DNA from 2 places in the Shewanella mytili genome. Region 1 is predicted to be linked to the other one. Evidence: predicted binding sites of a transcription regulator. Region 1 holds the regulator's gene; the other holds the start of a gene.
The links. The regulator MetJ, encoded in region 1, represses methionine synthesis genes. The targets are predictions, from matches to a motif close to TAGACGTCTAGACGTCTA.
Positions count from the first base shown of each region.

Region 2: a site for MetJ is predicted at 3,831-3,848, ahead of metK (methionine adenosyltransferase). Genes of this name have one in related genera too.

Region 1 covers NZ_JBKOUD010000002.1:14,596-30,932, forward strand. Annotated here, with positions in the region: gene ACIDEJ_RS02840 (putative sulfate/molybdate transporter) at 1-795, opposite strand, end outside; gene ACIDEJ_RS02845 (tetrathionate reductase family octaheme c-type cytochrome) at 1,030-2,406, opposite strand; gene ACIDEJ_RS02850 (DUF3373 domain-containing protein) at 2,446-4,173, opposite strand; gene ACIDEJ_RS02855 (c-type cytochrome) at 4,281-4,607, opposite strand; gene phsA (thiosulfate reductase PhsA) at 5,183-7,462, shown strand; gene ACIDEJ_RS02865 (4Fe-4S dicluster domain-containing protein) at 7,476-8,048, shown strand; gene nrfD (NrfD/PsrC family molybdoenzyme membrane anchor subunit) at 8,045-8,983, shown strand; gene ACIDEJ_RS02875 (conjugal transfer protein TraF) at 9,116-10,324, shown strand; gene ACIDEJ_RS02880 (TSUP family transporter) at 10,350-11,087, opposite strand; gene metJ (met regulon transcriptional regulator MetJ) at 11,163-11,477, opposite strand; gene metB (cystathionine gamma-synthase) at 11,695-12,855, shown strand; gene ACIDEJ_RS02895 (bifunctional aspartate kinase/homoserine dehydrogenase II) at 12,874-15,267, shown strand; gene ACIDEJ_RS02900 (multiheme c-type cytochrome) at 15,758-16,337, shown strand, end outside.
Region 2 covers NZ_JBKOUD010000015.1:26,942-43,278, reverse strand. Annotated here, with positions in the region: gene ACIDEJ_RS13200 (phosphoglycerate kinase) at 1-273, opposite strand, end outside; gene epd (erythrose-4-phosphate dehydrogenase) at 352-1,365, opposite strand; gene tkt (transketolase) at 1,481-3,475, opposite strand; gene metK (methionine adenosyltransferase) at 3,910-5,061, shown strand; gene ACIDEJ_RS13180 (response regulator) at 5,341-6,039, opposite strand; gene ACIDEJ_RS13175 (ATP-binding protein) at 6,008-7,672, opposite strand; gene ACIDEJ_RS13170 (class I SAM-dependent methyltransferase) at 7,882-9,072, opposite strand; gene ACIDEJ_RS13165 (endonuclease/exonuclease/phosphatase family protein) at 9,212-10,258, opposite strand; gene ACIDEJ_RS13160 (alkaline phosphatase D family protein) at 10,332-12,107, opposite strand; gene ACIDEJ_RS13155 (CBS domain-containing protein) at 12,316-12,735, shown strand; gene ACIDEJ_RS13150 (heavy-metal-associated domain-containing protein) at 12,828-13,109, opposite strand; gene ACIDEJ_RS13145 (mercuric transporter MerT family protein) at 13,106-13,423, opposite strand; gene ACIDEJ_RS13140 (transglutaminase-like domain-containing protein) at 13,458-14,597, opposite strand; gene ACIDEJ_RS13135 (phosphoenolpyruvate carboxylase) at 14,913-16,133, opposite strand; gene ACIDEJ_RS13130 (hypothetical protein) at 16,130-16,337, opposite strand, start outside.

The DNA.
Region 1 (16,337 bases):
AAAAGGTGCCAGCAGCAGATTGGCCAGCCCCGAGCTGGTGGCAAAAGCCTTGGGGGTAAAACGTTCCGCTTCGGTGGGAAATTTCTCTTTGGCCACGACCGAGGTGGCAATCACCGCGTTGGTGAGCGTCATGGCCAATTGGGGCAGCACCAGTAGCGTCAGCGCCTGGGCCCAGTCATCCAGCAGTGGCCAGTGCAGCTGCCATGGGGTCTGGTTAAAGCTGAAATGGGCGTCGCTGCCTTGCAGGTAATACTGCCAGCACATGCCGGCCACCAACACCAGCGGCATGGAAACATAACGCAGCGGCGTGAAGCGGCACATGAAAATCAGCGCAAAAGCGCCAAACCCCACCAGCGGGGTGATGGTCATCATGTGGCCGCCCATCATCAGCAGCTGAATGCCGATGGCAAACTGAATGCCCACACTGATGGCCTGGGATATCTGCTTTGACAGCCATGTAATGGCACCACTCACCGCCAGCAATAGCAAAATGGCCCCCATCAGCATGGCACTGGCCTGCATGATCCCCGGTGTCAGCCCCTGGGCAATCACCAGGGCTGAAATCACCTTCATGGGTTGCACTGGGATCGGGCGGCGATAAAACACCGCAATGGCCAGGGCGAATAATCCGAAGCCAAAAAAAATCCCTTGGGGCGAGAATTGATTGAGGGCGATAAGCCCCAGCACTAACGGCAAGAATGTGCCCAGATCGGCAAAGGCACCACTGAATTCCCCAAGGGTACGATTCATGTTGATTGAGAGGGTACGGGATGGAGTCATAAAATTTGCCGTCATGATGGATGCCGGATAATGGCAATAACAATGCCAGTTTTTTTATGGGGTTTGTGCCCAGGATTCTGTAATTTTCTCAAATTTACCTTTATTCAGGCCATGAATGAGACAGTTTGGCTAGGGCTTGGGTCTTATTGTCTGAAAAAGAGTGGACCAGCCCTGAGCAGGCGGGCTGGTCCTAGCCGGAGTCTCGGCATTCCGGCTAAATCATGGCGCGATAAGGGACGCGCTTAACGCTTATTTGGTGTGCAAGATGCCTTTGGCTTTCATCGGATCACCTTCATAACCCAGTGCTTTCCAGTCAAGGCGCCCTTTGGCGCTGTGGCAGTCGGCACATTTCAGGGCTTGTTCCTTGGGCGATACCATATGGTTGATACGCCACCACATTTCGGTAGGTGCGAAATCGTATTCACCACTGTAGGTGGCGCCTACTGCCTTCATGGCTTCACTGGCTTCCATTCCCAGACGTACCGCTTTATCCCAGTCAAATTCGCTCCAGTATCCGCCTTTACCGTAAGTTTTCGGGTTGAGGAAGATGTGGTTTTTCTTGTCGTAAATCTGCTTGCCGGAAAATACCTTGAACGGGTAAATCTTGGCTTTGGGATCCTGGATGTCGCCCAGTGGATAAGCCAGCTTGGTAACTTTGCTGGGGTCCATCTTGTCACCTGCCATGTACGCATCAGCCTTGCCGTTGTACCAGGCATAGCTGGGCTTGACCATTTTCCCCCAGGTGAAGGAGCCCTTTTTCTTCAGGTAGGTATGGCGGCCGTATTCATCCACGCTGTCTTCCCTGTCTTCGCCGGCGGTTGACCAGTCCCAAGTGAGTTTGGTGGCTTCTTCACGGGCAAAGTAAGGGATATGACAGGTCTGGCAGGCCACGGTATCCGTATGGGCATTCAAACGCTTGTTGGCATGGGGCGCGGCATCATGGCAGTTGATGCAACCAATGTGATCCTCACCGCCGGGAGATACCCCCATGGCATTACCGCTGATGTTGTGATCTTTGGTCTGGTGACAGTCCTGGCACTGGAAGTCATTGCCGTCCGCATTCATGTGCACATCCAGGTTTTTGTCAGGATAGGCCATGGATGAGTCCAAATCGCCGTGCTTGACCGCATCACCGCCGCCACCGTAGAAGTGGCAGGAGCCGCAGTTATCCCGCACCGGGGTGCCCACGTTTTGCGCCACCTTGACCAAATCCACGTTGGTAAAGGCTTCGCCGGCAACGGTTTTGGCGTAGGTGCCGGTGGTGTCATGACAAACCAGACAATCCACCTTGGTGGCATCGGTAAAATCAAAGTGGTTGTCTTTCCAGCCATAACCTGCATGGCACACGGTGCAGCGGGGCTGGTTACCGGCAATGGACACACAGAAGTTGTTAATGGCGTTTTTCTTGCCGCGCGCTACCGTGCGGCCGGGGAGTTGCTGTTTGAGTTCCCAGGTCCAGTGGGAGGTTTTCATCACGTCATGGGCTTCTTTTTCATGACATTGCAAACAGTCCTGTGTCACTTCAGGGCCGCTGTTATAGGGGCCTTTCAGTACGTCTTTATGGGGCGCTGCCGCGCTGGCCGTGCCAGCCGCCAACAGCAGGAGTAACGCAAGTGATCTCATCATTGTATCTCCTGCCCCGGTTGCCCGGGGCGGTTGGTTGGGTTAGAAGCTCACGGTCAGTGAGGCATTGACATCAAAGGCGGTGTCCACCACCGGCAACAGCGAGTAAGCACTGCCGTTAAGCACATCGCTGACTTTTTGTGGCGCACCCACCGGGGTGCCACTGCCGGTATATTCATAGTCGTAATACAGGCCTGCCAGTTTGATGAACATTTTCGGATTGATATCAAAGATGTAATAGCTTTCAACCACATGGCCGCGGGTAGCCAGCTTGCTGCCAATGGGGTCATCCTGGGCTTGGGTGAAAGGTGTCCAGTATTTGGAGCCGTAGTTGTATTCCAGACCGAATTTGCCGTAAGGCGCCGGCATTTGCATGCCCACATATATGCCGTAGCCGTCATGGGTGTCGTTACTGTCAGCGCTGGCGGGCGTCATGATGATTTCGCTGCCGTCACTGTTGAGTTCAGCGGTAAACACCGCATCCGACAACATGCCGCCAAACATGCCGGCTTCGCCATTGCCTACGGCTCGGGTCCAGCCCAGTGATGCAAAAAACTTCATGTCTTCGTCAGACTCGTAGGCATAACCCACGCCGCCCAGATACATGTCGCCAATAACGCCGCTGGGTTGCACCCTTGTGACAAAGTTGAAGTTGTCAAACTTTTGCAAATCCTGGTACATGGTAGGGGCAAAGATGGAGGCAAACTGGTTGGGGAACGCCATGGTGCCCTTGAAGCCGTCGTTAATGTCCTTGGCGGCAAACAGGGTGAATTGCAGGAAGTGGTTGCCGTCATTAAGGGCGTCAATGTTAAAGCCCCCCAGATGGGTGTCTTTGGTGACGGTATCGCCAAACAACTCGCCATTGCCCCATTGGGACTCAAAACCCTGGCCATAGCAAAAACGCACCACCTGGCCTTCAATGCCGGTGATGTCTTCCAGCTTGTAGCCAATGGTCATGCCGTCAAAGTTGAAGTTCACCAGATGGCCAGAGGGGGTACCGCCGCGCAGCTCGTTTTCCCTGTAGTGGCTGGGCGGGCCATAGGTGGATGGGCGCCGGCCAATGGACAGGTACAGCTCGGAGCCTCCGATGTTGCGCCAGTCAAAGTAAGCCCGCTCCACCCGCAGCCAGTCACCGGAAGTGTTGCCGGAGCTGGTGCCGTCCATGGTAAAGGCGCGCCAGGAATCAAATACCTGCACGCCGGTGGAGTCGCCCCAGTTTTTATACATGCTCAGGCGGCCGGCAAAATCCACGTTATCCCAGACCTTGGCCTTCATGTTGAGCCGCAAGCGGGTGGTGTAGAAAATGTCGTTGTCGATGTCCTGCCGGCTCTGGGGTGCCAGGGCATAAGGCATCACGCCGTTTAACTGGCCGCTTTGAAAAGCGTTTGCCAGCGCGGGGTTGGCCGCCATCATTTTCCCCAGGGGAGAGTTGGCATCCGCCGGATTGCCATATTCTCCGGCCATGGCACGGGCGCCAAAATCACTGAAATTCATCAGGATGGCCGGATTCCAGGTCACATCCTGATAGTGCAGGGAGTGCGCCTTGACCCGGAAGTCGCCGGTAAAGGTGATCCTATCCAGCGCGGCGTGGCGTTCGGTTTTGTTCAGCCGGGAATTGAGGCTGTCTAGCTCCTCGGTAATATCGGCAAGTTGTTGTTTAAGTTCTGCAATTTTTGCGTTATCGGTTTTTTCCGTGGCATGGGCAACCGGGCTTGCCATCAGCGAAAGTCCCAATGCTTGAGCAACCACAATGGCAACTAATGTGCGCATATTTTTTCTCCTGGCCGGAATCTCCGGCTTTTTCAGGCAGCAACAGCCCCTGGAGCTTGCTCCATGCCATTGCTGTGTATTGTCGGACGGTGGCTTAAGTGCCGGGATTAACCACAGGTTTGCGGTTGGGCGGAATCTGCCGCATGGTCATACAAGAACTGCTGTACGTCTTTCAGATCCTTTTCGCTCAGTTTTTCAAAAACTGCCGGATTGGCTTTGTGCTTGTCTTTGTCAAAGAACCGATCCCATTGGGCCATGGTTTTGCTCATGGGGGTGAGTTCGCCAGCGGCATTGCTTTGACTGTGGCAGACCTTGCACTCTTTTTTGTACAGATGTTTGCCTTTTTTGGGATTGCCGCCATCGGCTGCGTAACTGCCTGCGGCCAGTGCGGTTGCCAGCAGTAATACGCCAAGCTGGAGTGTTGTTTTCATCATCATTTCCTCATATTGCTATTTTTATTCAGCATCACTTGCGGATGTTGTTGTTGTTTTATTTCGGTTAAGAATTTAGCAAAGTAGAAAACATGAGGCGTTGACGGCGATCACTTTCATGATATTTTTCTAATTGATAAAAATATCATTGAAATTAATCTAATGAAATGTAGCGGCATGTTTTAAAGTCGCTATAAAACATAAACTTATAAAAGTTATTTAATTTAAAGTTGGCTAATACTGTGGATAATCTCACACTTTTTTTAGGGTGATACAGTTAACAAAAGTCAAATTTTAACCATTGACGCAGCATTTAACTGTTTATTTTGCTTGATTTTTGCGCAGTGACAAAAATGTAAACCCGTTCACATATTAGGGACTGGATGGCCCAGTTCTTATGCCTTGGATCACATCAGCAGGGGTATTGTGGTTTACCACAATACCCGTAAAAAATTCATGGGATAACAATTAACGCGAAATCAGCGCAGACGCTGTTGCTTGGCAACACTCATGCGTCTGAATAAAAACGATTCCGAGTGAACTATTCGTCTCCGGCTTGAAGACGATGGAGGTTAACCATGATAAAGCTTGATCGACGGGCTTTCCTGAAAGGTGCCGGCGCTACTGGTGCATCCTGTGCCTTGGCCAGTGTTGTCCCCGGCTCGCTGGCAGCCGTGGGCGCAACAGAACTGCGCGGCAGCGGGGAAGCCGTACCCAGTATCTGTGAAATGTGCTCTACCCGTTGCCCCATTTCTGCCCGGGTGGTAGATGGCAAAACAGTATTCATTGAAGGGAATGCAGAAGCCAAATCCTTTGGCGGTAAAGTGTGTGCCCGTGGCGGCGCCGGCCATAGCCTGCTGTACGATCCACAGCGTCTGGTAAAACCCATGAAACGCGTGGGTGCCCGTGGCGAGGGTGAATGGCAAACCATCAGCTGGGACCAGGCCTACAGCGAAATCGCGGCCAAAATGAATGAGCTGAAAAGCAAATATGGTCCGGAAAGCGTGGTCTTTTCATCCAAGTCAGGTTCTGAACACACCCATATCTTCAATATGGCAAAGGCGTTTGGCAGCCCTAACACCTTTACCCACCTGACCACCTGTCCAGGCGGTTACGGGGTAGCTGCCCATGCGGTGTACGGTTCCAAAATGAAACGGGACCTGAGCAATAGCAAGTTCATCATCAACTTCGGTCATAACCTGTATGAAGGCATCAACATGTCCGAAACCCGTGCGCTGATGAAAGCGCAGATGGACAAGCATGCCAAGCTGGTGGTGTTCGATCCCCGCTTCTCCGTGGTGGCCTCCAAAGCCGATGAATGGCATCCAATCCGGCCCGGCAGTGATGTGGCCGTGGCATTGGCCATTTGTAATGTGCTGATTGCCGATGATTTATATGACAAAGCCTTTGTTGAGCGTTATGTGAATGGCTTTGAACAGTTTGCCGCGCAGGTAGCGCAATACACGCCGGAATGGGCGCAGAAGGTTGCGGACGTACCCGCCAAGGACATTCGCCGCATTACCCATGAACTGGCAAAAGCCGCGCCTCATGCCATGGTTGACTTCGGTCACCGCAGCACCTTTACCACCGAAGAGTTTGAAATGCGTCGCGCCATTTATGCCGCCAACGTATTGATTGGCAACTTCGAGCGCAAAGGCGGCCTGTATGGTGGCAAAAAAGCCAGCACATACAACAAATTTGCCGGTACCGATGCGGCGCCTTCACTGGGCAAACCCGGTGTGAAAATTCCGAAACCCACTGCCAAGCGCATTGATCAGGTCGATCCGCAACTGGCACTGCCTGCCAAAATGGGCGGCATTTACCAGTCCATTATCGATACCGTTGAAAATGGCAAGCCTTATCCCATTCACGGTTGGGTCATGACCCGTACCAATCCCATGCAAACAGTGACCGACCGTAACCGGGTGGAAGACGCACTGAAGAAAATGGATTTGGTGGTGTGCTGTGATTTGTACGTGAGCGAAACCGCTGCGTTTGCTGACTACATTCTGCCGGAATGTACCTATCTGGAACGGGATGAAGAGATTGCCGACAAGTCTGGCAAGAATCCGGGTTACTACGTGCGCCAGCAAGTGGTGGACGTGATTGGCGACACCAAGCCTGCCTGGCAAATTTTCCGCGAGCTGGGGATTAAACTCGGCCTGGGTGAATACTACCCATGGGAAAACATCCAGACACTGCAGTTGGCACAGGTGAAAAAAGATGGTGCGCTGCTGAAGAAGATTAAAGACAAGGGTTATGTGAGCTACGGCAAGCCGCTGATGTTGCGTGAACCGTCAATGGTTGCTGCCTTTGCTGCCGCTTATCCTACCGCCCACGCAGTGGATGAGGATGGCACTTATGGTTCGGCCGTGAAGTTCAAGACCCCAAGCGGCAAGATTGAGCTGTTCTCCAGTGAAGTGGAAGAACTGGCACCCGGCCGCGGCATGATTGCTTATCACGAAGCCAAACTGAAAAATCCTGACGAGCTGTACTTCATTCAGGGCAAAGTGGCAGTGCACACCAACGGTGCTACCCACAACGTGCCAATGCTGGCCAACCTGATGTCAGACAACGCCGTATGGATCCATCCGGAAACCGCCGCCAAACGGGGTATCGAGAACGGTGATGCCATTCGTTTGACCTCCAGCGTGGGTAGCGAAACCGGCCATGCACTGGTAACCAAAGGTATTCGTCCGGATACAGTCTTTGCCTACATGGGTTTTGGTTCCAAAAACAAAGAACTGACCCGCGCCAGCGGTAAGGGTGTTCATTGTGGCAACTTGTTGCCCCATGCCACCGCACCGGTATGCGGTATGTGTGTACACACCACTGGTGTGAAACTGGAAAAGGCATAACGGGAGGCTAACAATGAGCAAAAAATACGTCATGGTGTACGATGAAAACAAGTGCATCGGCTGTCAGGCGTGCAATATAGCTTGCCGCAGCGAAAACAAAGTCCCTGAAGGCGTCAGTCGTCTGCAGGTGCGGGTAGAAGGGCCTTATGGCGAAATGCCATTACTGCACTTCAAATACAACCGTGTGTCTTGCCAGCAGTGTGAAGACGCGCCTTGCGTGAAAGTGTGTCCTACCGGTGCCGCTTACGTTACTGAAGACGGCATTGTGTCCATCAAGAAGGATAAATGCGTCGGTTGTCAGTACTGTATTGCCGCCTGTCCTTACAAAGTGCGTTTCATCAATCCGGAAAACCATGTGGCGGAAAAATGCAATTTCTGCGCGGATACCCGCCTGGCACGTGGCGAACAGCCGGCTTGTGTAACGGTTTGTCCTACCAATGCGCTGGTGTTTGGCGATGTCAACGCCCCAGGCAGTGAAGTGGCCAAGCTGTTGAACAGCACCGCAACTTACCGCGAAAAAGTCCATCTTGGCACCAAACCAAGGGTTTTCCGTATTCCTGCCCGCAAAGGAGGGATTGAAGCATGAACAATATCTGGGGTGATATGTCACAGTACAACCCTGTGACCTGGCATTGGGTGATTGCCGTATACCTGTTTCTGGCCGGGCTGGCTGCAGGCAGTTTATTGATTGCCATCGCCATGCGTTGGGCGAAAGGCGACCGTGAGGAAAGTCCCATCCTCAAGGCTGCTGCGCTCATCGCACCGGTGGCCATCTGCCTGGGGATGTTGTGTCTGGTGTTTGACCTGACCCGGCCGTTCCATTTCTGGTTGATTCTCATCAACTATAACCTGACCTCCGTGATGTCCATCGGGGTGGTGGCGCTGTTGTTCTTCATTCCGCTCACCTTCCTGTATGCACTGGTGGTATTCCGTGAGCAACTGCCGGCCTTTGGCCTGGGCTTCCTCAAGGGGATTGCCGATGCCCTGGCTGGCGCCAGAAAGCTGATTGAAAAGCTGTTGTTTGTATTGGCTGTTGCCGTGGGTGCTTATACCGGCTTCCTGATTTCAGCCATGAACATCTACCCCATGCTGAACACTGCCATTTTGCCAGCCTTGTTCCTGGTATCCGGCATTTCAGCGGGTGCAGCCGCCAACGCTGTCGTGGCCCTGTTGCTGTTCAACACCCCGTCACACGACAAAGAGCTTGGACGGATGCACAGTATTGAATTGCCGGTAGTGGCCATTGAAATCCTGTTCCTGTTCATGCTGTTCTGTGCCCTGTACTTCAAAGGCGGCGCTGCCGCTGCAGCACTGGCATCACTTACTGATGGCACTTGGGCTGCGGTATTCTGGACACTGGTGGTGGCTGTCGGTTTCGGCATTCCGCTGTTATCCCAGTTGCTGCCGGCACAACAGCGTCATGGCAAAGGGGTGATGTTGCTCGGTGCCCTGTGCAGCCTCACCGGGGTACTGGCTCTGCGTCACTTTATTCTGTACGCCGGTCAAAGTTATCTCGGCTAATCATTGTTATGCTAGCGCCACAAGCCTTCGCGAATGCGGAGGCTTTTTTTATGGGGTTTGCTGAAGATATCAAGAGTTAAGCTATCTTTAACTGAACCCTATTGATCCGAGGCGTTTTTCAAGGAGATGGAGATGAAACTAACCACGCTGGCGTTGCTCACCGCCACCACTTTTTGCAGCGGTTCCCTGTGGGCCGGGCAGGATGTATTTGAAGCGAGAACTGATGCCATGGGCGGGGCAGGCGTTGCTGCCGGTGATCGCCTGGCTGCAGGTTTCGTGAATCCGGCATTGCTGGCATTGGCAGATCGCCAGCAGGATGACGTAAGCCTGTTATTGCCTGCCCTAGGTGCTGATGGGGCCGATAAAAACGACATGGTGGACGAGTTTGACACCCTGCAGGATAACTACGACATGCTGGATGGGGCCATTGCCCAGCAGAATCCGGACAACATCATCCGCTACCGCGACTTGTTACTGAATAACCTGCAAGCCCTGCAAGGCGACAGTGCCTATGCCAGTGTGGGGTTGGGCGTGGCGGTTGTGTTACCCTCAAACAGCCGGATTTCAGCGGCGGTGATTGCCAAAACCTATCTGGACGCCTTTGTGCTGGCGGATGTCAGTGCGGCGGATTTACAGCTGCTGAATAATCTGGATCCCTTGAATCCGCCATCACTGGATGACCTGTCATCCACCGGCCGGGTATTTGCCGGTGCCGTATCGGATTTCGGGGTGGCGCTGAGTACCCGCATGAGTGTGGGTGACATGCCGCTGACCATCGGGGTGACGCCGAAACTGCAACGCCTTGATACCTTCAACTATGCGGTGTCTGCCAACAACTTTGACGTGAATGATTTCAACAGCGATGACTATCGTAACAACGATACCGGCGTCAACCTGGATGTGGGGGTGGCGTTGCAGCCCACCGAAGGCCTGACGCTGGGGCTTAGTGGTCGCAACCTGGTCAAGCAGGAGCTGGCATCCGTGGTGCTGGCAGATTGCCCGTGCCAGCAGCTGACCTATCAGGTCAAGCCCATGGTCACTGCCGGGCTCGCCTATCAATGGCAGGGACTGACGCTGACCACGGATGTTGATCTCACCGAAAACAACAAATTCGTGGAACTGGACGGCCCCAAATACTGGCGCATGGGCGGCGAATTGCAGGCCACCGACTGGCTGGCATTGCGCTTAGGCTATCGCCATGATGTGAATGACGTGACCACTGACATCTATTCCGTGGGTACCGGCATTGTGGTGGGTAACTTCTTCCGGCTGGATCTCACCGGCATGATGGGCAGCGATAATGCCGTAGGCGGCGCCCTGCAAACCTCTTTCCACTTTTAATTGCGGTGATGCGTGACAACGGGGGCTAGGCCAAAAGCCCCCAGAGTGATTTAAGTGCCAGCAGCAGTGCGCTGGCACTGCATAACATCAAGGTCAGCATTTTACTGCGCCGTTTGTCCACCCGATGCAACAGCGCCCCCGAGATCACGAATCCCAGCAGCAGCGCCGGCAATAACAGCAGCGCCAGCAGCAGATCCCTGAACGACAGCATGCCGGAGAGCAGCAGCACCAAGAGGCTGATACAGGTACTGACCACAAAAAAGGCCGAGAGGGCTGCACGAAACTTCCCGGCTTCCCGCCCGGTGAGCAGCAGGGCCATGGGTGGCCCGCCAATGCCGGCAACCGTGCCGAAAATGCCGGAAAACATCCCCGCCACAAACAAATTGCAACGGTTGACTGGCAGCGTGAGTTTTTTCAGGCTCAAGGCCACGGCCGTGGCCACAATGGCGGCAATCACCAGCCCGAGAATGGCTTGGGGCGCCAGCAGCAAGGCGGCCCCCAGCAAACTGCCGGGAATGCGTCCGGCCACGGCATACTGCAATCCTGCCAGCTCCAACTGTCCCCGCTCGCGCAGCAAGGTGAGCAGGGCAATGGAAAAGCTCAGGATAATCAACGAACCCGGGATTAATTCCGGGTCAATGATGTACAACAGCGGTGCGGCAACCACTGCCAAGCCAAACCCCAGCAAACTTTGGGTAATGGCGCCCGCGACAATCACCAGCGAGGCCAGTAGCAGGGTGATGGGGTCGATTAATGTCCACATTTAAAAAAGCAGAATGCCGGGACATGCCCGGCAAGCTGATGATATGTTGCGCCTCATGGCCGAAAGGTCAGCCATTTACTCCATTTCTTCCCATTCGATGCCCATCTCTTCCATGATTTTTTTGGCATCTGCCGGAATGCTGTCAGGGCGATCCTTGGAGAGATCTTCATCGTTGGGCAATGGCTGGCCGGTGTAAGCATGCAAGAATGCTTCACACAGCAGTTCGCTATTGGTGGCATGACGCAGGTTATTGACCTGGCGCCGAGTGCGTTCGTCGGTTAGCACTTTCAATACTTTCAACGGAATAGACACAGTAATTTTTTTTACTTGTTCGTTTTTCTTCCCGTGCTCAGCGTAAGGGCTGATGTACTCGCCGTTCCATTCAGTCATGTTGCACCTGCTATGTCGCTAATTCGCTGCCGATTTTAAACTCTTACATCCCACAGTCAAATGGGAGTCCATGCTACTGTATCACAAAAATGGAATTCTATACATTTGGACGTCTAAACGTCTTTATGCCTATTGACGTTGAAGAGCGACTTGATAGAATTTAGCCATCTAGACATCTTTAATCTGTCGCCCCTGTTAATAATGTAAGGAGCCGAACATGACTGCGCGGAAAATGGCCACCACGGTTGTGCGTCAAGGAATCGAGTCCGATAGCCAATATGGTGCGGTGCTTCCGCCTATTTACCTGTCGACGAATTACAGCTTTGCAGACTACCAAACGCCGCGGGAGTTTGATTACAGCCGCTCCGGCAATCCTACTCGCAGCATTTTGGCCAATGCCATTGGTGAGCTGGAGCAGGGATGCCCGGCGGTGATTACCGCCAGCGGCATGGCGGCGGTCACCTTGGTCAGCAGCTTGCTGGGGGCGGAGGACTTGCTGGTCATCCCTCATGACTGTTATGGCGGCAGTTATCGCCTGTTCACCCATCTGGCGCAAAAAGGGCAATTCCAGCTGGCGGTGGTGGATCAAACCGACAGCCAGGCCCTGCAACAGGCCCTGGCGGCCAAACCCAAGCTGGTTTGGGTGGAAACCCCCTCCAATCCGCTGCTGCGGCTGGTGGATATTGCCCGATTGGCCAATGAGTGTCAGGCTCAGGGCACTTTGCTGGCGGTGGATAACACCTTCTTGTCGCCGGCATTACAACAGCCGCTGTTACTGGGGGCCGATATTGTGGTGCACTCCACCACCAAATACATTAACGGCCACAGCGATGTGGTGGGCGGCGCGGTGATAGCCAAAGACCCGCAAATTGCCGAGCAACTGCACTGGTGGTCGAACACGCTGGGGCTCACCGCTGGCGCCTTTGACAGCTATCTGGCACTGCGTGGATTGCGCACACTGGCACTACGCATTGAACAGCACCAGCGTAATGCCGCCAAAATAGTGGATTTGCTGCAGGGCAGCGAACAGGTGGAAAAAGTGTATTATCCGGGGCTGGCACAGCACCCGGATCACCAGATTGCGCTGAAGCAACAGCGAGGCTTTGGCGCCATGGTAAGCTTTGAGCTCAAAGGCGGCGCAACACAAGTCGGCGCTTTTCTCGGGGCATTACGCTATTTTTCCCTGGCGGAAAGCCTGGGCGGGGTAGAAAGCCTGGTGGCGGTGCCCGCCAGCATGACCCATCGGGCCATGGATGCAAAAGCCCGGGCAAACGCAGGCATAAAAGACACACTCATCCGCCTGTCAGTGGGCATTGAAGACCCGCAAGACCTGGTGGATGACATTACCGCTGCCTTGGCAGCCGTGGCAGCTGGTTAAATTGGAGAGCATTGATTAATGGCGCGTAGTCACTTACATAAATTTGGGGGCAGCAGCCTGGCGGATCCGGACTGTTACCGGCGTGTGGCGCACATTCTGCTGACCCACGGGCGGCCCGATGATCTGATTGTGGTGTCTGCCGCAGGCAAAACCACCAACTTCCTGTACAAACTGCTGGCACTGCGCGAGCAGGGCAAACTGTGGCAAGAAGAGCTGCAGGTACTGATGAGTTACCAGCAGGACCTGATAGAACAGCTGCTGAGTAACGGTCAGGCGCGGCAGTTGCGGGAGCGCCTGGCCACCGACCGGGCATCGCTCATGAGCCTGCTGGCGCTGGAAAACCGCAGTGAATACCAATGCAATCAGGTGGTCGGGTTTGGCGAACGCTGGTCTGCCAGGCTGATGGCGGCACTGCTACGTGAATCCGGCGTGGCCGCATCCAACATCGATGCCCGCGGTTTGCTGGTGGCCGATGAAGCTGCCGTGCCCAAGATCCGCCTGCAGGAATCCCGGGAAAAAATCCAGCAGTTGTTACAAAAGCATCCCGATGAACGGCTGGTGATCACCGGTTTCATCTGTGCCAACCCCCATGGCGACATGCTTCTGCTGGGGCGTAACGGTTCCGACTTCAGTGCCACCCTGATTGCCAGTCTGGCGGGCATTGAACGGGTGACCATCTGGACCGATGTGGAAGGGGTGTTCAATGCCGATCCCAATAAAATCCAGGATGCCCGCTTATTGCAGAGCATGTCGTTAACCGAAGCTGACCGGCTGGCGCGGCTGGGTTCGCCGGTATTGCATGCCCGTACCCTGCAGCCACTTTATAACACTCAGGTGAGCTTGGCGGTGCGCTCAAGCTATGCGCCGCAAACCGACTTTACCCTGGTGGCGCCCAAAAGCGACATCGCCAGTGCGCCTGTGGTCACCAGCCTTGAAGATGTGGTCACCGTCACCTTGCAGTTGCAATCCGCCTGGGAGGCGCTGCTGGAAGCGCTGGACAGTGCCGGCCTTCATCCCTTGGCGCATTGGACATTGGCCAAGCAGCAGTATGAACTGGCCTATACCCCGGAGGTTCAGCAGCAGGTACTGGCGTTATTACAGCGCAAAACCGCGGCGCTGGGCATCAGTGACGTGGCGCTGCACACCGGGCTTGGATTGGTGGCACTGGTGAGCGCCGCTGCCACGCAGTATCGTCGCAGTTTTGCCCGCTTGCTTAGCCGTGAAGCCCGGCCGCTGTATCAGGACCCGTTAAGTCTGGTCACCCTGGTGCCTCAGCAACAGGTATCGTTGCTGACACAAAAAGTGCATCGGCGCTGCGCCGGCCCCCGTAAACGCATTGGGGTGATACTGCTGGGCGTGGGCAATATCGGCGAAGCCTGGATTGATTTGTTCGGCAAGTCTTCCCGGCAACTGAACCGGCAACTGGAGGCGGAAGTTGCACTGGTAGGCTTGGCCAGCTCCAGCAAGGCCTTGTTTTGTAATGAGGGCATTGCCCCATCGGCATGGCAGGCCCGGTTTGAGGCCGAAGCCACCCCTTGGCAATACGAGCATCTGTTTGAGCAGACCGACACCCTAGATTGCGACGAACTGGTGGCGCTGGACATCAGCGCCAGTGCCCAGCTCACATTACAGTACCCGGAATTTTTTGCCCGGGGCATTCATATGGTCAGTGCCAACAAACTGGCGGGTTCCGGGCCGCTGGCTTTTTATCGGCAATTGAAGCAAATGCTGGGAAACCGGCGTTTATTCTGGCGTTACAACGCCAGTTGTGGGGCAGGGCTGCCGGTGCAGCATGCCCTGAATGATCTGCATAACAGTGGCGATGAGGTCGAGGCCATTGGCGGCATTTTTTCAGGCACCTTGTGCTGGCTGTTTGAAAACTATGATGGCATCCGGCCTTTTTCGGAACTGGTACTGGAAGCAAAAGCCCTGGGGATTACCGAGCCGGATCCCCGGGATGATCTCTCCGGGCGGGACATGCAGCGCAAGTTGTTGATCCTGGCGCGGGAGATAGGGTTGGCGCTGGAGCTTGAAGATATCAAGCTCAGCTCTTTGGTGCCGTCCCATCTGGCCAAAGTGCCATTAAGCGAATTTCTGGCGCGTTTGCCTGAGCTTGATGAGTATTTTTCCCAGCAATATCAGGCGGCAAGTGAACAGGACAAGGTATTGCGTTATGTGGCCACCCTGGAGCGTCATGCCCAAGGTGCAAGGGCTGAAGTGGCGCTGCAATGGACCGAGCGCAGCCATCCGTTTGCCAACCTGACGCCCGGTGACAATGTGTTTGTCATCCGCAGTGCCTTTTATCAGGGCAATCCGCTGATTATCCGCGGCCCCGGCGCCGGACGTGAAGTGACCGCTGCTGCCGTGCAGTCGGATTTGGTGCAAATCTGTCGCGATCTTCTGGAGGACTAAGCCACAACTCAGGGTTCGCGTGAAAATGTTTTATTGCCAAGGCTCCTGTTATTGCAGGAGCCTTTTTCTTTATGTGGCGGGTCATACCGGAATAATGGGAAATGATCACATAATATGAAAATTAAATAACAGGCAAGCTGAAATCAGTCATAAATAATCTTTCTGTTTTATTATTCCATTATTAGCATTTTCAGGCGTTAATAAATAATTAAGCATAAATAAATTATTGTTTAAGCAATAATTAAGGTGTTAATAATAACCATGGTTTTAATTTAAATTTAATACCGAATAAATTTTAAATTAATGTTGGTTAAATGCTTAATTAATATTTGCCTGATAGGTGGAAAACAATATTTATTATATTTTGTTTGTTGTGATCTTATATACAGAGTAACAAATCAATTTCTAATATTTTAAATAAGATACTTGTGAGCAGTATCGTTAAAAACCGCTATAGGGGAAAATAATGAGAAAAATAAACAAATATCAAATGGCAATTGTTATTGCCGCCACCTTGGGCATATCTGCCTGTGGCAGTGACGGCAAAGATGGTGCTCCCGGGGCACCGGGAGCACCAGGTGCACCAGGTGCTCCCGGAGAGGATTATGTACCCGAAGTGATTGTGACCAAGCCGGTTGCCAAGGTGATTGACTGGCATTATGGCGAGGGCACAATTAATGTGACCTTCTCACTTGAAAACCAGGATGGCATTCCGGTTGAAAATCTGGATAAAGTACAACTTTATTCCACAACAAAAGGTGAAAATGGTCAGCTGCAACATACGGTTGATTTAACTTATATCGAAGGTGATGACAATTCGGTTGGTACCTTGACCCATACTGGTAATGGTATTTACGAGCTGGTTATGCCGGAAGAAAATACCACGGCCCAAACCGTGGGCATTGGTTATATTCGCCCGGGTAACGGCCCTAACGGCATGCCAAGAACGCCTCGGGTAATGTTTACCAAAACAGATCAATATGCCGCGGTGAGTTCTACCGAAGGCGACAAGTGTATTGCATGTCATGGGGAATTTACCAACTCTACCGGTAATGCCACTTGGGGTTGGC
Region 2 (16,337 bases), on a different contig from region 1:
CAAACGCACCGGGCAGTCCAGCGCCTTGGTCAGATAATCCACCACGGGCTGCAGGGAAAATTCCGGGTTGTACTCACCTTCTGTGGGCCGCCCCAGATGGGACATCACCATTACGGCGGCGCCTTTTTCCAGCGCCAGTTTGATGGTGGGCAAAGAGGCACGCAAACGTGCGTCACTGGTGACCACGCCATCAGCTACCGGCACGTTGAGATCTTCGCGGATAAGCACCCGCTTTCCCTGAAGGTCCAAATCTGACATTTTGATGATTGTCATGTTCATGCTTCCTGTTTTAACTAAAAATATTTGCGGTTGTTAACGGTAACGGCCTTTCCCTGCCCTTACCCCAGTAAATCATTCTGCCGCCGGGAACATGGCCAGTGCCGTATCCAGCATGCGGTTGGCAAAGCCCCATTCATTGTCGCACCACAGTAACAGCTTGATCAGATGCCCGTCGCTGACCCGGGTCTGGGTGCCATCCACAATGCTGGAGCGGGGATCATGGTTGAAGTCACACGATACCAAAGGCTCGTCGGTAAAGCCCAGAATCCCTTCCATGCGACCGCGGGTTGCTGCCTGCAAAATGCCGTTGACCGTGGCGATGTCCACCCGTTTGCTTACCGTGAGCGACACGTCAATGGCGGTCACGTTTACCGTGGGCACCCGCACCGAGATGGCTTCAAACTTGTCTTTCATCTGGGGCAGAATGCGCTCAATGCCGCGGGCCAGCTTGGTATCCACCGGAATAATCGACTGGCTGGCCGCCCGGGTACGGCGCAAGTCGTCATGGTAGGCGTCAATCACCTGCTGGTCGTTCATTGAGGCATGAATGGTGGTAATGGCGCCGCTGCGAATGCCCAGATGGCGGTCCAGCTCGGCAATCACCGGGATCACGCAATTGGTGGTGCAAGAGGCGTTGGAAACCACGGTATCCTCGCGCCGCAGCAGCTCGTCATTCACGCCGTAAACAATGGTGGCATCCACATCTGCCGAGGCGGGATGGCTAATCAGCACTTTGCCGGCCCCCGCCTGCAGGTGAGCGGCGCAGGCGGTGCGATCATGCAACGCGCCGGTGCATTCGAGCACCACATCCACCCCCAATGCCTGCCACGGCAGTTTGCTGGCATCCGTTTCATGCAGCAGCGTGATGCTGTCGTTACCCACTTGCATCTGTTCCTGCTCCAGACTCGCCCGCAAGGAAAAGCGGCCGTGGGTGGTGTCGTAATTGGTCAGATGTACCATGGCTTCCGGTTTGGCCAACTCATTGATTGCCACTATCTGTAACTGCTGGCGCTTGCCGGATTCATAGAGCGCCCGTAACACTGAGCGGCCGATACGGCCATAACCATTGATAGCAACTCTGATCATCAGTAATTCGTTTCCCTCTGTTTCAGGGCAATAAAACAACGGCCTATCATAAGACAGGCCGTTATAAATGGCGAGGAACACAAAAGCCCGTCAGGCTTTTGCGTTCAGTCACGGCTTATGCCAACAAGGATTTGGCAGTGGCCACCACGTTATCCACGGTAAAGCCAAACTCTTCAAACAGCTGGCCTGCAGGGGCTGATTCACCAAAGGTGGTCATGCCTACCACTTTACCATTGAGGCCAACGTACTTGTACCAGTAATCGGCAATGCCGGCTTCTACCGCAACCCGTTTGCTCACTGCCGCTGGCAGTACCGCTTCCTTGTAGGCGGCATCCTGTTTGTCGAACACATCCGTGGCCGGCATGGATACCACCCGCACCTTGTAACCGGCCTGGGCCAGCTCTGCCTGGGCTTTTACCGCCAGTTCCACTTCAGAGCCGGTGGCAATCAAAATCAGCTCCGGCGTGCCGTCGCAGTCCACCAGCACATAGCCGCCTTTGGCCACATTGGCCAATTGGGTGGCGGTGCGTGGCATCTGGGTCAGGTTCTGACGGGAGAAAATCAGCGAGGTAGGGCCATCCTGACGCTCAACGGCGTATTTCCAGGCAATGGCGGATTCTACCTGATCGCAAGGGCGCCAAGTGCTCATGTTGGGCATCAAGCGCAAGGTGGAGGTCTGTTCCACCGGCTGGTGGGTCGGGCCGTCTTCGCCAAGGCCAATGGAGTCATGGGTGTAGACGAAAATCACCCGCTGTTTCATCAGTGCGGCCATGCGCAGGGCGTTACGGGCGTATTCCATGAACATCAGGAAGGTGGCGCCGTAAGGCACAAAACCGCCATGCAGGGCCACACCGTTCATGATGGCCGACATGCCGAATTCCCGCACCCCGTAGTGCAGGTAGTTGCCGCAGGCATCATCCGGGGTGATGGACTTGGACGCGGAGTACATGGTCAGGTTGGAGGGTGCCAGGTCAGCGCTGCCGCCCAGGAATTCCGGCAACAGCTTGCCAAAGGCTTCCAGGGTGTTTTGCGAGGCCTTACGGGACGCGATATTGGCAGGATTGGCTTGCAGCTGTTCAATGTAAGCTTGGGCGCCTGCCGCGAAATCCGCTGGCAGTTCACCGCTCAGACGGCGTTTCAGCTCACTGGCAAGTTCAGGGTAAGCGGCGGCGTAGGCGGCAAAGCTGGCATCCCAGTCACGTTCAGCGGCACTGCCTGCTGCCTTGGCATCCCAGGCGGCATAAATGTCGGCCGGGATGTCAAATGGCGCATGAGTCCATCCCAAAAATTCGCGGGTAGCGGCGATTTCGGCATCACCCAGTGGTGAGCCGTGGCAATCATGGGAGCCGGACTTGTTAGGCGAGCCGTAACCGATGGTGGTTTTGCAGCAAATAAGAGATGGGCGGGCGTCGGCTTTGGCCTGCTCGATAGCGGCATTGATGGCATCGGCATCATGGCCGTCCACTGCCGGGATCACCTGCCAGCCGTATGCCTCAAAACGTTTGGCGGTATCATCGCTGAACCAGCCTTCCACATGCCCGTCAATGGAGATGCCATTGTCATCCCAGAAGGCGATCAGCTTGCCCAGCCCCAAGGTGCCTGCCAGTGAGCAGGCTTCGTGGGAGATGCCTTCCATCATGCAACCGTCACCCATGAACACATAGGTGTGATGATCCACGATGTCGTGCCCTTCGCGGTTGAACTGCGCTGCCAACACTTTTTCGGCAATGGCCATGCCGACCGCATTGGTAATGCCCTGCCCCAATGGGCCGGTGGTGGTTTCCACGCCTGGGGCATAGCCATATTCCGGGTGGCCCGGTGTGCGGGAGTGCAACTGCCGGAACTGTTTCAAATCGTCAATGCTCAGGTCATAGCCAGACAGGTGCAGCAGGGAGTAGAGCAGCATGGAACCATGGCCGTTAGACAGGATGAAACGGTCGCGGTTAGCCCATGTGGGGTCCTGAGGATTGTGCCGCAGATGTCCGCGCCACAGGACTTCTGCAATATCAGCCATGCCCATGGGGGCACCTGGATGACCGGATTTTGCTTTTTGCACAGCATCCATGCTTAACACACGAATAGCGTTAGCGAGTTCTTTACGGGAAGACATGCTTTCTCCTGCGTAGTGAGTCTGAAAATGGTCGGGCGGAATTGGCGCTTATTTTCCCGCAGAGGCCCCGCTGACGCAAATATATTTCCGGCTTTTCCATGGGGCCATTTAGGCTAACAACCACACTTTATGGTGCATTTTTGACCCACGGCCAAAGCAAAATCGAGCAAGACAGCGCTGTAGCCGGCCAAAAACGCTTAAGTAATCCGTCTGGGCACATCTCCCTCCTCGCAGCAAAGCCCCTATAAAACCCATTGATATTACAGATAAAAGTTTCATTACTTTTCAGCCACAAATGGGCGTACCGCACAAATATCCGCAAAAGGGGTTTTATAAAAACGAAATTAAATTAGAATAGCCGTCTAGATGTAGATGCTTCTATACGGATGTAGCGGCAGCTAAGGTTTTTATTTTAATCGTGAGATTTTGCAAACATGGCAAGACACCTGTTTACTTCTGAGTCTGTATCAGAAGGACATCCCGATAAAATCGCCGATCAGATTTCTGATGCGGTGCTCGACGCCATTTTAACCCAGGACCCCAAGGCTCGCGTCGCCTGTGAAACCTATGTCAAAACCGGCATGGTGCTTGTGGGTGGTGAAATTACCACGTCTGCCTGGGTGGATATTGAGGAACTGACCCGCAACACCGTGCGTGAAATCGGTTACACCAGTTCGGAAATGGGCTTTGACGCCAACTCCTGCGCCGTATTGAGTGCCATTGGCAAGCAGTCACCCGACATCAACCAGGGTGTTGACCGTCAAGATCCCAAAGAGCAGGGTGCCGGTGACCAGGGGCTGATGTTCGGTTACGCCAGCAACGAAACCGACGTGCTGATGCCAGCGCCCATCACTTACGCTCACCGTCTGGTAAAACGCCAGTCCCAGGTACGTAAAGAAGGCATCTTGCCCTGGTTGCGTCCTGACGCCAAATCCCAGGTCACCTTTGCCTACGACAATAACCAGATTGTGGGCATTGATGCGGTGGTACTGTCTACCCAGCACAGTGAAGACATCAGCCTTAAAGAGCTGCAAGAAGGCGTGATGGAAACCATCATCAAGCCGGTACTGCCACAGCAATGGCTAACCAAGGATACCAAGTTCTTCATCAATCCTACCGGCCGTTTCGTGATTGGTGGCCCAATGGGCGACTGTGGCCTCACCGGCCGTAAAATCATTGTGGACACCTACGGCGGCATGGCCCGTCATGGTGGTGGCGCCTTCTCTGGCAAAGACCCATCCAAGGTTGACCGCAGTGCCGCCTATGCCGCCCGCTATGTGGCCAAAAACCTGGTGGCAGCCGGTCTGGCTGACCGTTGCGAAATCCAGGTGTCTTACGCCATTGGTGTGGCAGAGCCCACTTCCATCAGCGTGGAAACCTTCGGTACCGGTCGCTTGCCGGCAGAGCAGCTGATTGCCCTGGTGCGTCGCCACTTTGATTTGCGCCCATACGGCCTGACCGAAATGCTGGATCTGGCGCGCCCCATCTACCAGGCAACTGCCGCCTATGGCCACTTTGGCCGTCAGGAATTCCCTTGGGAAAAAACCGACAAGGCAGAAGCGCTGCGTGATGACGCCGGATTGTAATCCATCATCTCGGGTTATCGGTGGATAACCCGCGCCTGATAACGCTTCACAAAATAAGAGCAAGTGCCCCTTGCTCTTATTTTTTTGCCTCAAGTTTGTACGCAGGTTTGGCCACTCGCGCATGCACAATACTGCACCATTTGTGCAAACACTGGCCATGGCCATTGCCATAATGCTCAAGGAATTGAAAACACGCTACATGAAGCTCATCTGCGAAACGTCCCTGTGCAGATGATAAGGGCGGTGATGCCAAAGGCTGTCACCAAAAGAAAGGGTAAGCTAGTTAAGCAGGTTGATGTCCGTTAACTGATAATGGCGCCGCGGCCGGCCGCCGGTTTTATAATTGAGCACCATTTTCACAATGCCTTCCGATTCCAGATATTCCAGATAACGGCGCACCGTAATACGGCTAATTTTCATGCGATCGCTCATATCCTCCACTGAAAAATCGGTAAGCTGTTCCGTTTTTAGGATTTTTTTCAGCGTTTTCAGTGTAGTGGCATCAATGCCCTTGGGGGTTTGCCGCACGTTGGTGGTGCTGCGCTTGCCCAGGATCTGATCAATCGCCCCTTGATCCACTTGTTCCCGGGTGGCCAGTTTGCGGCGGTAAAAGTTGTAATCATCCAGGGCCTGGTGCACCCGTGACATCCGTAACGGCTTGACCAGATAATCGCTGATCCCCTGTTGCACCGCCTGTTCCACCGTTTTGGCATCACGCTCGGCGGTGGTCATGATGAAGTAGCAATTTGCCCCGTCACGCCGTAATTTCTGAATAACTTCCATGCCGCTGCCATCCGGCAGGCTGATGTCCACAAATACCATCTGCGGCTTGAACAGCTCGTAATGCAACAGTGCATCGGCATAGGTTTCACTGATGGCGACAACCTCAAAGTCAGGGTGCTGGTTAATGGTTAATTCCAAAGCGTAACTGGCTCTGGGATCATCCTCAATAATCATGGTAGTGACTTTCTGCTTCATAGCGTTTGATTTCACCCTTCTCAATGTAAATAGAGAATAATGTGTTGTTATCTTCCGTACGTTCCCAGTCGATACTCCCACGGAACTGTTTGACCAACTCATTGACCAGATACAGCCCTACGCCGCTCTGCTCCTGTTCGGATTTACTGGTTACGCCAAAATCCAGAATGTGATCATCCAGCTCCGGTGCAATACCGGCTCCGCTATCCTGCACTTCTAGAATAACATGTTGGCTGCGATCACTGACATAAACATGTACCGCTGGCGGTTGATTCTGGCGGTTATTCCAGGCGGCCAGAATGGCATTGTCGATTAAATTGCCCAAAATGGTGGCCAGTTTCTCCGACACCAGCTTGCTGTAATCCTGCAGGATATTGTCGTCATCCAGCTCGTATTTGACCCCCATCTCGGCCGCCTTGTTGTATTTGGCAAGCAGCAGTGATGCCACCAGGCTATTTTGGATGGATCGCACCAGATTGCCGATAATGTGCTGATGGCCTTTACTCTCCCGGTCGATGAACTCCACCGCATCATCATAGTGCTTGAGCTGCAACATGCCGGATAACACATTGAGTTTATTTGAATATTCATGGGTTTTGCTGCGCAGTAGCTCGGCATAGTTCTTGTAATAAATCAGCTCTTTTCGCAGGTCGTTAAGCTCCATGTCCGCCAGGAAGAAAATCACGTAACCATGGGCTTCCTGAGCCGTTTGCAGCGGGTAGATGCACACCCGGTAATCCAGCTTGCCAAGCTTCAGGTTGCCGGAGTAAGCCTGGCCATGCCCGGCCCGGGCGATTTTATCCAGCGCCGAAGAAAAACGGGATAATGGCTGGCCGATAAATTCCTGCTTGTTCATGCCGCCCATGGACAACAACTTGGTGGCAATATCATTGATTGCCGTGATTGAAAAATCGTTATTGATGGAGATGATGGGGTCCCGAATGGCGTTGAAGATGCGGTCATGCTCCATCAGACGCTTGACCACCAGTTCCGGCTCCAGATCCTGCATGGTGTGCTTGAGTTTTGCCAGCACCACAAACACCAGTAACACGGCTACCGCAATCACCAGAAATACCAGTAACAGCAAACTGGCATGGCGCTCAATGAACAGCTGGCTGACCTCCTCTTTGAGAATGCCCACACAAACCGCACCAATCACTTTGCCGTTTTTGACGATCGGGGCAAAATTGCGAATGGCCATGCCCAGGGAGCCTGCGGCATAAGTGCTCTGTTTCTCCCCGGTTTTCAGCACGTGCTGGGCATCACTTCCCACAAATTTTTTGCCCACTTTATTGGGATGGATATGGCTCAGACGAATGGCGTCCTTATTGATGACCACAATAAAGGACACATCGGTTACGGCCCGCAGCTGTTCAATATAGGGGCGGATGGATACCCCGGTTTGGTGATTGGCCCGGTCCACCGCATCAATCACCACCGGGTCCAGCGCCAGAATGCCGGCAATTTCCAGCCCGCGCTGTCGCAGGTTTTCATCGTGGGTGGATTTGAGTAACTGGAACACCATGGCGCCCATGATGATGATGATCCAAATCATCGCCAGCAAGATGCTGGTAATAAAATGTTTTTTAAAATTCATTGGTTTATGGAAATGCAGTTGTGAAATTACAGCCATAAATCATCCTGTCATGTAGGGAATAGCCGTATACAAGCCCTAGGGTTAAGCATCATGCGGGGGACGGTTTATTGCTGGGAAACCGGGGATCCTGCCTGGATCCTACTTATTAATTGCAGAAAAAAACAGCAATGAAAGTGAAATGTGCAAGGCATCTCAAATCACCGGGGAGGTATTGGTGTTGAGACGGCCTTGCAACATCAACGAGATTACCACACGGTGGCTACCAGGCCCTTGAGGTAAAAGCCTTCAGGAAACGCCGCCGCAATGGGGTGATCGCCAGCTTGCCCCAGACGTGCCGTAAACTGGGCATCCCGTTTGGCATCAAGCGCCGCATCCGCCACGATTTTCTGGAACAGATCCGCAGGCATCAGTCCGGTGCAGGAGAAGGTCAGCAAGGTGCCACCGGGCACCAGCAGTTGCATGGCCAGCAAGTTGATGTCCTTATAACCGCGACAGGCGCCGGCAAGCTGGGCTTTGTTATCGGCAAATTTGGGCGGGTCCAGTACAATCACGTCAAACTTGCGCCCTTCGTCGCGGTATTGCCGCAGCAGTTTGAACACGTCCGCCTCGGTATATTCCACCTGGGTATCATCCAGCTGGTTAAGCGCCATGTTGTGGCGCGCCGCATCAAGGGCCAGGGATGACACATCCACGTTTTCAATCCGGGCCGCGCCGCCTTTGGCCGCATAAACCCCGAAAGTGCCGGTATAACAAAAGCAGTTAAGCACGGATTTGCCCTGCACGTAACGGGCAGCCACCGCCCGGTTATCCCGCTGATCAAGATAAAAACCGGTTTTATGGCCGGTGGTCACATCCACCGCAATTTTCACGCCGTTTTCTTCAATCACCACTGGCATGGGGGGCAACTCGCCATGGAGCAGCCCGGTGGTAAGGGGCAATCCCTCTTTTTTGCGGGAGTCCACATCGGAGCGCTCATAAATGGCGCAGCCCGGGTACAGCTCCGCCAACACGGATACCAGGGTTTCCCGCCAGTAATCGGCACCGGTAGACAACAGCTGGCACACCAAGACATTGGCGTAACGGTCGATGGTGATCCCCGGCAGGCCGTCGGACTCGGCGGCAATCAGCCGATAGCCGGTCAGCCCCTGTCTGGCAATCAACGCATCGCGCCCCTGCTGCGCCCGCTGAACCCGCCGCATGAAGAATGCCCGGTCGATGGCTTCTTCCCGTATGAAGCTCCAAATGCGCACCTGAATTTGGGACTCCGGTGACCAGGCGCCCCGCCCCAGCCAACGGCCGTCATGGGCCACCACATCCACGGTGTCACCGGCCTGGGGTTTGCCCTTGATGTTGTGAATGGCACTGGAAAAAATCCACGGATGATGCCGGTCGAGGGATTTCTCCCGGCCGGGTTTAAGCTTGATTCTGTCTACCATGCGATGCCCTTTGGCGCTAAATGTCCATGACAATGAATATCCCGGGCCGTTGCCGTTACATGCAGCCGTCCCGTCGTTGCCACTCAATGGCGCGCATCATACCTTAATTGCCCCGGTTGCGGCAGTGAATTCGGGCCGCTTACGGCTGGCGCGGCGCAATGAGCGCCATCACTGGCGTGTGATCGCTGGCCATGGCATCGCGCTTGTAATCCGGCCGCATCAGATGGTCATCATAAACCCGGTAATCCTGCACCATTGCCAGGCTGTGCTGGCTCATGCCATGAAACTCCTGGCTGAGTAAAATGTGATCCACACAGCTGCCATGGGAGCCATGAAAATGGCTGACCGGACGCGGACGGGATTCTGCCTGATGTTGTTGCCATAACTGCCAGGCATCAAATAACTGATAGGCTTCTATGCGCTGCTTTAGCTGAGCTTCATCCAGATTGAACCCGGCGGCGCGCATGTCCGAAGCAAAAATGCGGCTGTCATCGGTTACAAGCGCGCGCATTTCACTGCTGTCGATGGTGGCATTAAAATCCCCCATCACCATCACGCTGTTGCCGGTCTGCTGACGGCGCCTGAGTATGGCCTGATGCAACAGGGCGGCTTCCGTGCCCCGCTGCACAATGGATGCCCAGCGCCCCAGCGCACTACCGGCCAATAGCGCGGGAATGCCATCAAGCTGGCTGTCGCTGGCCGTGAGCATGGCTCTGGGGGATTTGAAATGCACCACGTAGATATCCGTATGGCCAATGCCGGGCAGCAGGGCGGTTGCCCGCAAAAAGCGGCGGCTTTGGCAAAAATCATCCCCCAGCCCCAATGCCTGGGCCAATGGCAAATCAATGCTCACATCGGTGACATCACTCAAGGCAAAGCTGCTGGCCAGCGCCACCACGCTTTGATGGGCCACATGACCACGGATTTGCGGCTCGGCCACAGTGGCAAAATGCGCCAATCCGGCATCACGGCACAAAGACTGCAGAGCTTCAGGACTGAACACTTCCTGCATGGCCAGCAGTTGCGGTTTGGCGCTTGTTATCCAGCGACGGATCCAGTCGCACTTTTGTTGCCATTGGGCTTGGCTGTAGATGTTGTCAAACTGGTGGTAAGCCAGTGGCGGGGCGGCAAAATTAAACAGATTGAGGGTGGCAACGGAAAAATTGGGCAATAACTCAGTGGGCATAGTGCGGCTGTCAGCTAAGGGCTCTGAGTGCATCTTAGGCTGTCAGCCGCATTTGTCCAGTAAACTGAACTACTTAGGCTTGAGGTAACATGACAACTTGCGCAGTGCCAGCTTCAACGTACCCTTGGCGCTCACGGGTTGGCAGCTCGCTGAAACTGGTGGAGAGGATGTTATCCACAAAATGCCAGGTGGCACTGGCCCGGATTGGTGTCAACTCCAGCAGCATATAGCCCCGCTGCAACAGATTGGTATACTGCAAATCGGTCACCATGCCTACCACCGCCTGCTCGTACACATCAATCTGGCTTGGGTCCAGCGACAGGTATTCTTCCATGCCAGGCGAAGAAACCGAGCTGGTGGCAAACTCCACGGCAACGGCATTGCCTTGCATGTCGGTCAGGTTGTTGGCCCAGGCATTGTGGGTATCCCCCGCCAGCACCACGGTGTTTTTGCCAAGCTGCTTAATGGTTTGCAACAGCACCTCCCGCTCGTAGGCGTAACCGTCCCAGGCATCCAGGTTGTAGGGAATGTTGGGCAATTGCAGCAGTGCCACGGCTTCAGGTGTCAGCTGCGCCTGATTGGCCGCCAGATGGTCAAGCTCGGCTTGGGTCAAGGTAGGATCGCCCGCCTGTGCCCTGGCCGCCAACTGTGCCAACTGCCCCAAAAAGCCGTATTCATTAATGGTCAGTTTTTGCGTGGCCACCGCCGCTGGCAGCAGCATCCGTCCCATCAACACCTGTTGCCCCAGCACCTGCCAGGTGGCAGTGGATTGCTGCAGTTGCTGCTGCAACCAAAGCAGTTGGGTCTGGCCCAGCATGGTGCGGCTGTTGTCAGCCAGGGCAGCAGTCAAGCCAACGCTGTCAAAATTGCCGTTGGCATCAAGGTAATCGTCATAGCTGAGCTGCTTGTCCCGCGCCAACAGCCGGGTATCGAGCATGTGCAAATCCAGCAGGTTGCCAAAGCGGAAACTGCGGTAGATATCCTGGTTATCCCCTTCACGGAAAGGACGGATGGGCAGCCATTCAAAATAGGCCTGCATGCCGGCTTCCTTGCGCAGGGCAAAATCGCCTTCGCCGTCATTATGGTTGTCCGCGCCGTCACGCCAGGCGTCATTGGCCACTTCATGGTCATCCCAAATGGTGATGAACGGCACCTTGGCATGGATTTTCTGCAAGCTGGCATCGCTGCGGTACTGGGCGTAACGGGTACGGTAATCGCTAAGGGTTAACAGCTCGGATGCGGGCAGCACTTCACGGCCAAGCTCGGCGGCATGTTCGCTGGCATACTCACCGCGGCCATATTCGTAAATGTAATCCCCAAGATGCAGCAAGGCATCCAGATCATCCCGCTGGGCCGCCAGTTCATAAACGTTGAAATAACCCGCCGGATAGTTGGAGCAGGACATCACCGCCAGTTTCACAGAGCTCACATCCCCTGCCGGCAAGGTTTTGGTGGTGCCAGTGACTGACTGCACATCGCCCACGGCAAAGCGGTAATAGTAACGAGTGCCCGCTTCCAGCCCCACGGCATCCACTTTCACCGTGTAATCCCGGGAGGCATCGGTGACGGTTTCGCCGGTGGTGATAAGCTGGGTAAAGGCCGCATCCGTTGCCACTTCCCAGGAAACCTTGACATTACCCGCCGTCACCGGTGTTACCCGTGTCCAGAGGATCACCGCATCCGGCAAGGGATCGCCGCTGGCAATGCCATGCGCAAAGCTGGCAGCTACCGTGTCTTCATCATCATTGTTGTTGATATTGCAGCCCATCAGCCCATAAGACAGCACGGCAGCGCCAATCCCTCTGGCAGATAGGGCCAGAAAACGACGGCGGGAAAACGAACGGGTCATGAAGTATTCCTTATTTTTAAGAGGTATTTAATCACCGCCCGCATTGTCAGTAAGTGCTGTTACTGCCCTGTGAATTTATGATTAATTTTATAAGAAACCTCGATTTGTTCATTTCCACCCACCCCAAGAGTATGATAGGGAAATTATTTTAGGGCATTGGGTGCCGGACTCGGTGCCCTCAATCACCCAGACAACCCGGGGAATCGCCATGAAAGTGCAGGAAATAATGACCAGTAACGTGGTGTGTATCAATCAGGGCGCCACGGTTAAGGATGCCCATCTGCTGATGCAAAACCGCGGCGTGCGCCACCTGCCGGTGGTGGATGATGATGGCAAACTGGTGGGCGTGCTGACCCACAAGAAAATGGTGGCCACCGTGATGGGATTGCTGAACCGCTATGGTGCCGGTGCGCTGGAGCGGCATGAACGCCAACAACCCCTGACAGCGTTGCTGGAAACCGATATCACGCCGCTTACCCTGGATATGCCGCTGGTGGAAGTGGTGGACTATTTCATTAACAACAAGCATGGCTGCCTGCCGGTGATTGACAGTGAGCACAACGTTGCAGGGATTGTCACCTCTTCCGATTTTGTGAAATTGTGCGGTCAATTGCTCAAGGGCAAATAAGCCCTAGCCGTCCATTCGTACCAAAATCCGCATACAAAAACCGGCATGAAAAAAGCGATGCATCTACATCGCTTTTTTATCTCCCTCCTTGCTCAAGAGGGGGTATCAACGTGATGGATAACGCCTTTATAGCCAGTCTTATCAATGGCCTGCAGCAGTTTGTCCGTATCAAAATCCTCGGGCACTATCACCACCGCCTGGTGGGTTTTCAGGGAGGATTTGGCTTTTATCACCCCATCGGTTTGGCGCAGCACCTTGTTCACCACGGTGACACACAACGGACAGGTCATGGCTTCCACCTCAATGAACACGGTTTTATCGGCAGCACTGGCCAAAGGGCTGGCCAACAGCCATAACAGCATGAAACGCTTCATTCAAATTTCTCCAGCAACCAGGGCAGCACATAGGGATAGAGCTGGAACGCCAGCACTATGGGCACCGCCAGCCAGTAAAGGATTAACATGCGGGTTCGGTTGAACCTGCCACTGCACAGGGGGCGGCGCGAAAAATACAAGCGCCAGAACCCCAGCGCTATCAAGCCGATGGATAACAGCAGCATGGGATAATGCAACCAGCCCAATTGCGCCAGCCCCGACAGGCTGGCGGCAGAAACACCGAACAGCAGATACAGCAGCGGCCCGATGCAGCACAAACTGGAGGCAACCGCCGCGACCACGGCGGTCAGCAGCGTTGCCAGCAAGCCGTTCCCCCGAGACTGCGCATCAGCGCTGTTCGATGGACTGGTAGTCATACGCGAATACCTTCGGGTCGTAGAAATTCACCGGGTCGCCATCCACTTCCGCATAAGGGTAAGCAAAATTGTTCATCGCGCCCTGCTCAGCTACCGGATACAGTTCAAAATCACGCCCCTCGTTAAAGGCAATCCAGTTCATTTCCCAGTTACCAAACAGATAGTCATTCACTGCCTGGGCCGCCGGGTCCTGCTTGGTTTTGTGCTCTACCAGCCGCATTTTGGTCACATCCCCCGGATCGGCCGGCAACCAACCGTAGCCCGCCAGATAGAACATGGCGCGACAATGCTGACCACCACTGATGCCAGCCACGCCGTTGGCATCAGCGCTGCCGAATGCCTTGTGGGAATACTGCCCCATTTTAAGGGCCTGACCGACCCGAATGCCAAACACCTCTTTGGCCGGAATGCCCGCAGCGCGCACCAATGCGACAAACACCGAGCTGATGTCCGTGCATTTGCCGCCCATCTTGCCGGTTTGCAAAATGCTGGCCACATCACCGGTGCCGCAACCAATCACATCGTTGTCACGGAACATGTTATCGGTGACCCACTGGTAAATTTTGTGGGCTTTTTGCAGCGGGTTGGTTTCGCTGCCCACAATCCTGTCGGCCGTCTGCTTCACCAGACCATCCACCGGCATATGGGCAGTGGGCAACAGATAGGGTTTAACGTCTGCCGGATACTGGATAATGTCAGGCACCCGATAGTCCGCCAGTTCACCGTTTTTGCGAGGTTCCCAGTCACGGGTTTCAATCACCCACTCCAGCGTCAGTTGCAGCTTGCTGTTGGCATTCGGCCAAGTGGCAAACAGGGTTTTGGCACCATAGGCATTGGCCGTGGTGATGTAGGCATCTTGATAATTGCCCCGATACTGCAAACCGCCAACCTGCTGCAATGGAGTGTCCGGCGGTAACGGGATCCACAATTTCACCACACCGACCGAACCTTCCGGCGCGTTGACATCGTATTGCTGGGTCACACTAAAACGGCGGAGGCCATCAGCCACCTTCATCACCGGCTGGGCCTGCACCGTGGTTGCCAGCAACGGGCTGAACATTCCCGCAGTGGAGAGCATGGCGGCATTTTTCAAGAAATCGCGTCTTTGCATTGTTGAGTTCCTTTATTGTTTTTATGCAGAAGCAACCGCCAAGCCGTGCAGCCACAGACGCCACTGCGCCTCATCGTGCTGCAACCAAGCAAACAAGTGCCTTCCAACATCAGGGGGGTAAATCATTACAACCTAATAAAATGGCCGTGCATAACAATACACAGCCTGCTGCAAATGAAAACGGCCATTTTGTCCGGATGATACCAGAATATTAGCGATCGCTCACAAAACATGACGACCGCCTCCTGATGGCGGATTGGGAGCGCCGCCACGCACATCCGCCACTGCTGTCAGCCGCCGGGAAAGCGGCCAGGCTTAACGCAGGCCCACTTCCACGTCACGGATGATGAAGTTACCGGAATACTGAGGATGGGCCTCGCCCAGGGGTTCCAGGGCAAAATAGCGTTTGTGCTCGTCACTGAGTCCTTCAAAACCGCCAATCACCTGGAACAGCCAGCTTTCCGCATCCCAGGGCAGTTGCTGCTCTGCCAGATAAGCCAATGCAGACTGGTTACGGCCAGAATCAATCACCGCACAAAAATACCCATCCACGGCCTGTTTCAACGGGTTATCGGGCAAATCGAACGCTTCATCCGCCAACACCTCAACCGCCTGAGCCTGCTGGACGGCAGACTGCGGCTGGGCATGGCGCATGATGGATTTGATATTGGCCACCAGCGTCAGCAGTTGGGGCTCGTGCTGGGCGTTATGCACATCCACCGCTGCCGGTACCATCAGGGGCTGGGCCTGATTGAACAATGCCGGCACCTGTTTGTGGGCCACGTGGTCTGCCACTTCATACTCGGGATGCAAGTCCGTATACAGCAACCAGCCCTTGAGCAGCCGGGTACGCCCCTGGATTTTGCGAAAACGCCCCAACAACTCCAGCAAGCGCCCCTGCACCACGCTAAGCTCCTGGGCGCAGGTGCTTAAGGTTTCTTGCAAACTGGTCACCAGCAAACGGCGCAGCTCCCGGATATCCCCGGCCAGCTCCCCCAGCTCGCTGAACTCGAACATCTCCAGCCCGTTGAGCAGGTCACTCACCTGGCTTTGGGCCAGTTCGTTCTCGCGGATTTTGGCGCTGATGCTGCCCACGTAGCCAAATTCGTTGTTAATCCGCCCCCATAACACGCGGATGGAGTAGCGCAGGCTTTCGGTAAAGCTGTAAACCTGCTCAGACAAATCTGCCAGATAGGCCTCTGCAGCGCTGTAATCCACACTGGCGCGCGCCTCCCGGTAATGATTGGCCAGGGTTTTGATGGTGGCCAGCGCCGAGCCCACGTTGGCGTTAATCTGGCGGTTACGCTCATCTTTCAGCCCATCTTCCAGCAGTGCCCGCACATTGCGTGACAACCGCAGCGACTCGCCCGCCTCCGGACGCCACAAAATGCCGTTGTCGGTCAGTTTCTTGACCGTGGCCGGTTCCAGCTTTTCTTCATCCACGCTGCCGCCCAGATAGGCGTCCATCACCAGCTCCGCATGGCGCCCGAGCAATCGCAGCAGTTTGACCCCCGCCTGATGCAGATTGCTGCTCATATCAGTTCCCTCTGACTGGCGGTTTCCGCTTGGGCTTCCAAGCTCAGGCTTTCGGTTTCATCAATGAAACGGATCACCTCATACAGGTAATCCAGCTTGCCGGTGGCCAGATAAATCTGTTTTTCCGGGTTAGGCCGCAGCAGATACCCCAGCTCCACCAAGCGTTTGAACACCAGTTTTATCTGCCCGTCCACACTGCTGGCA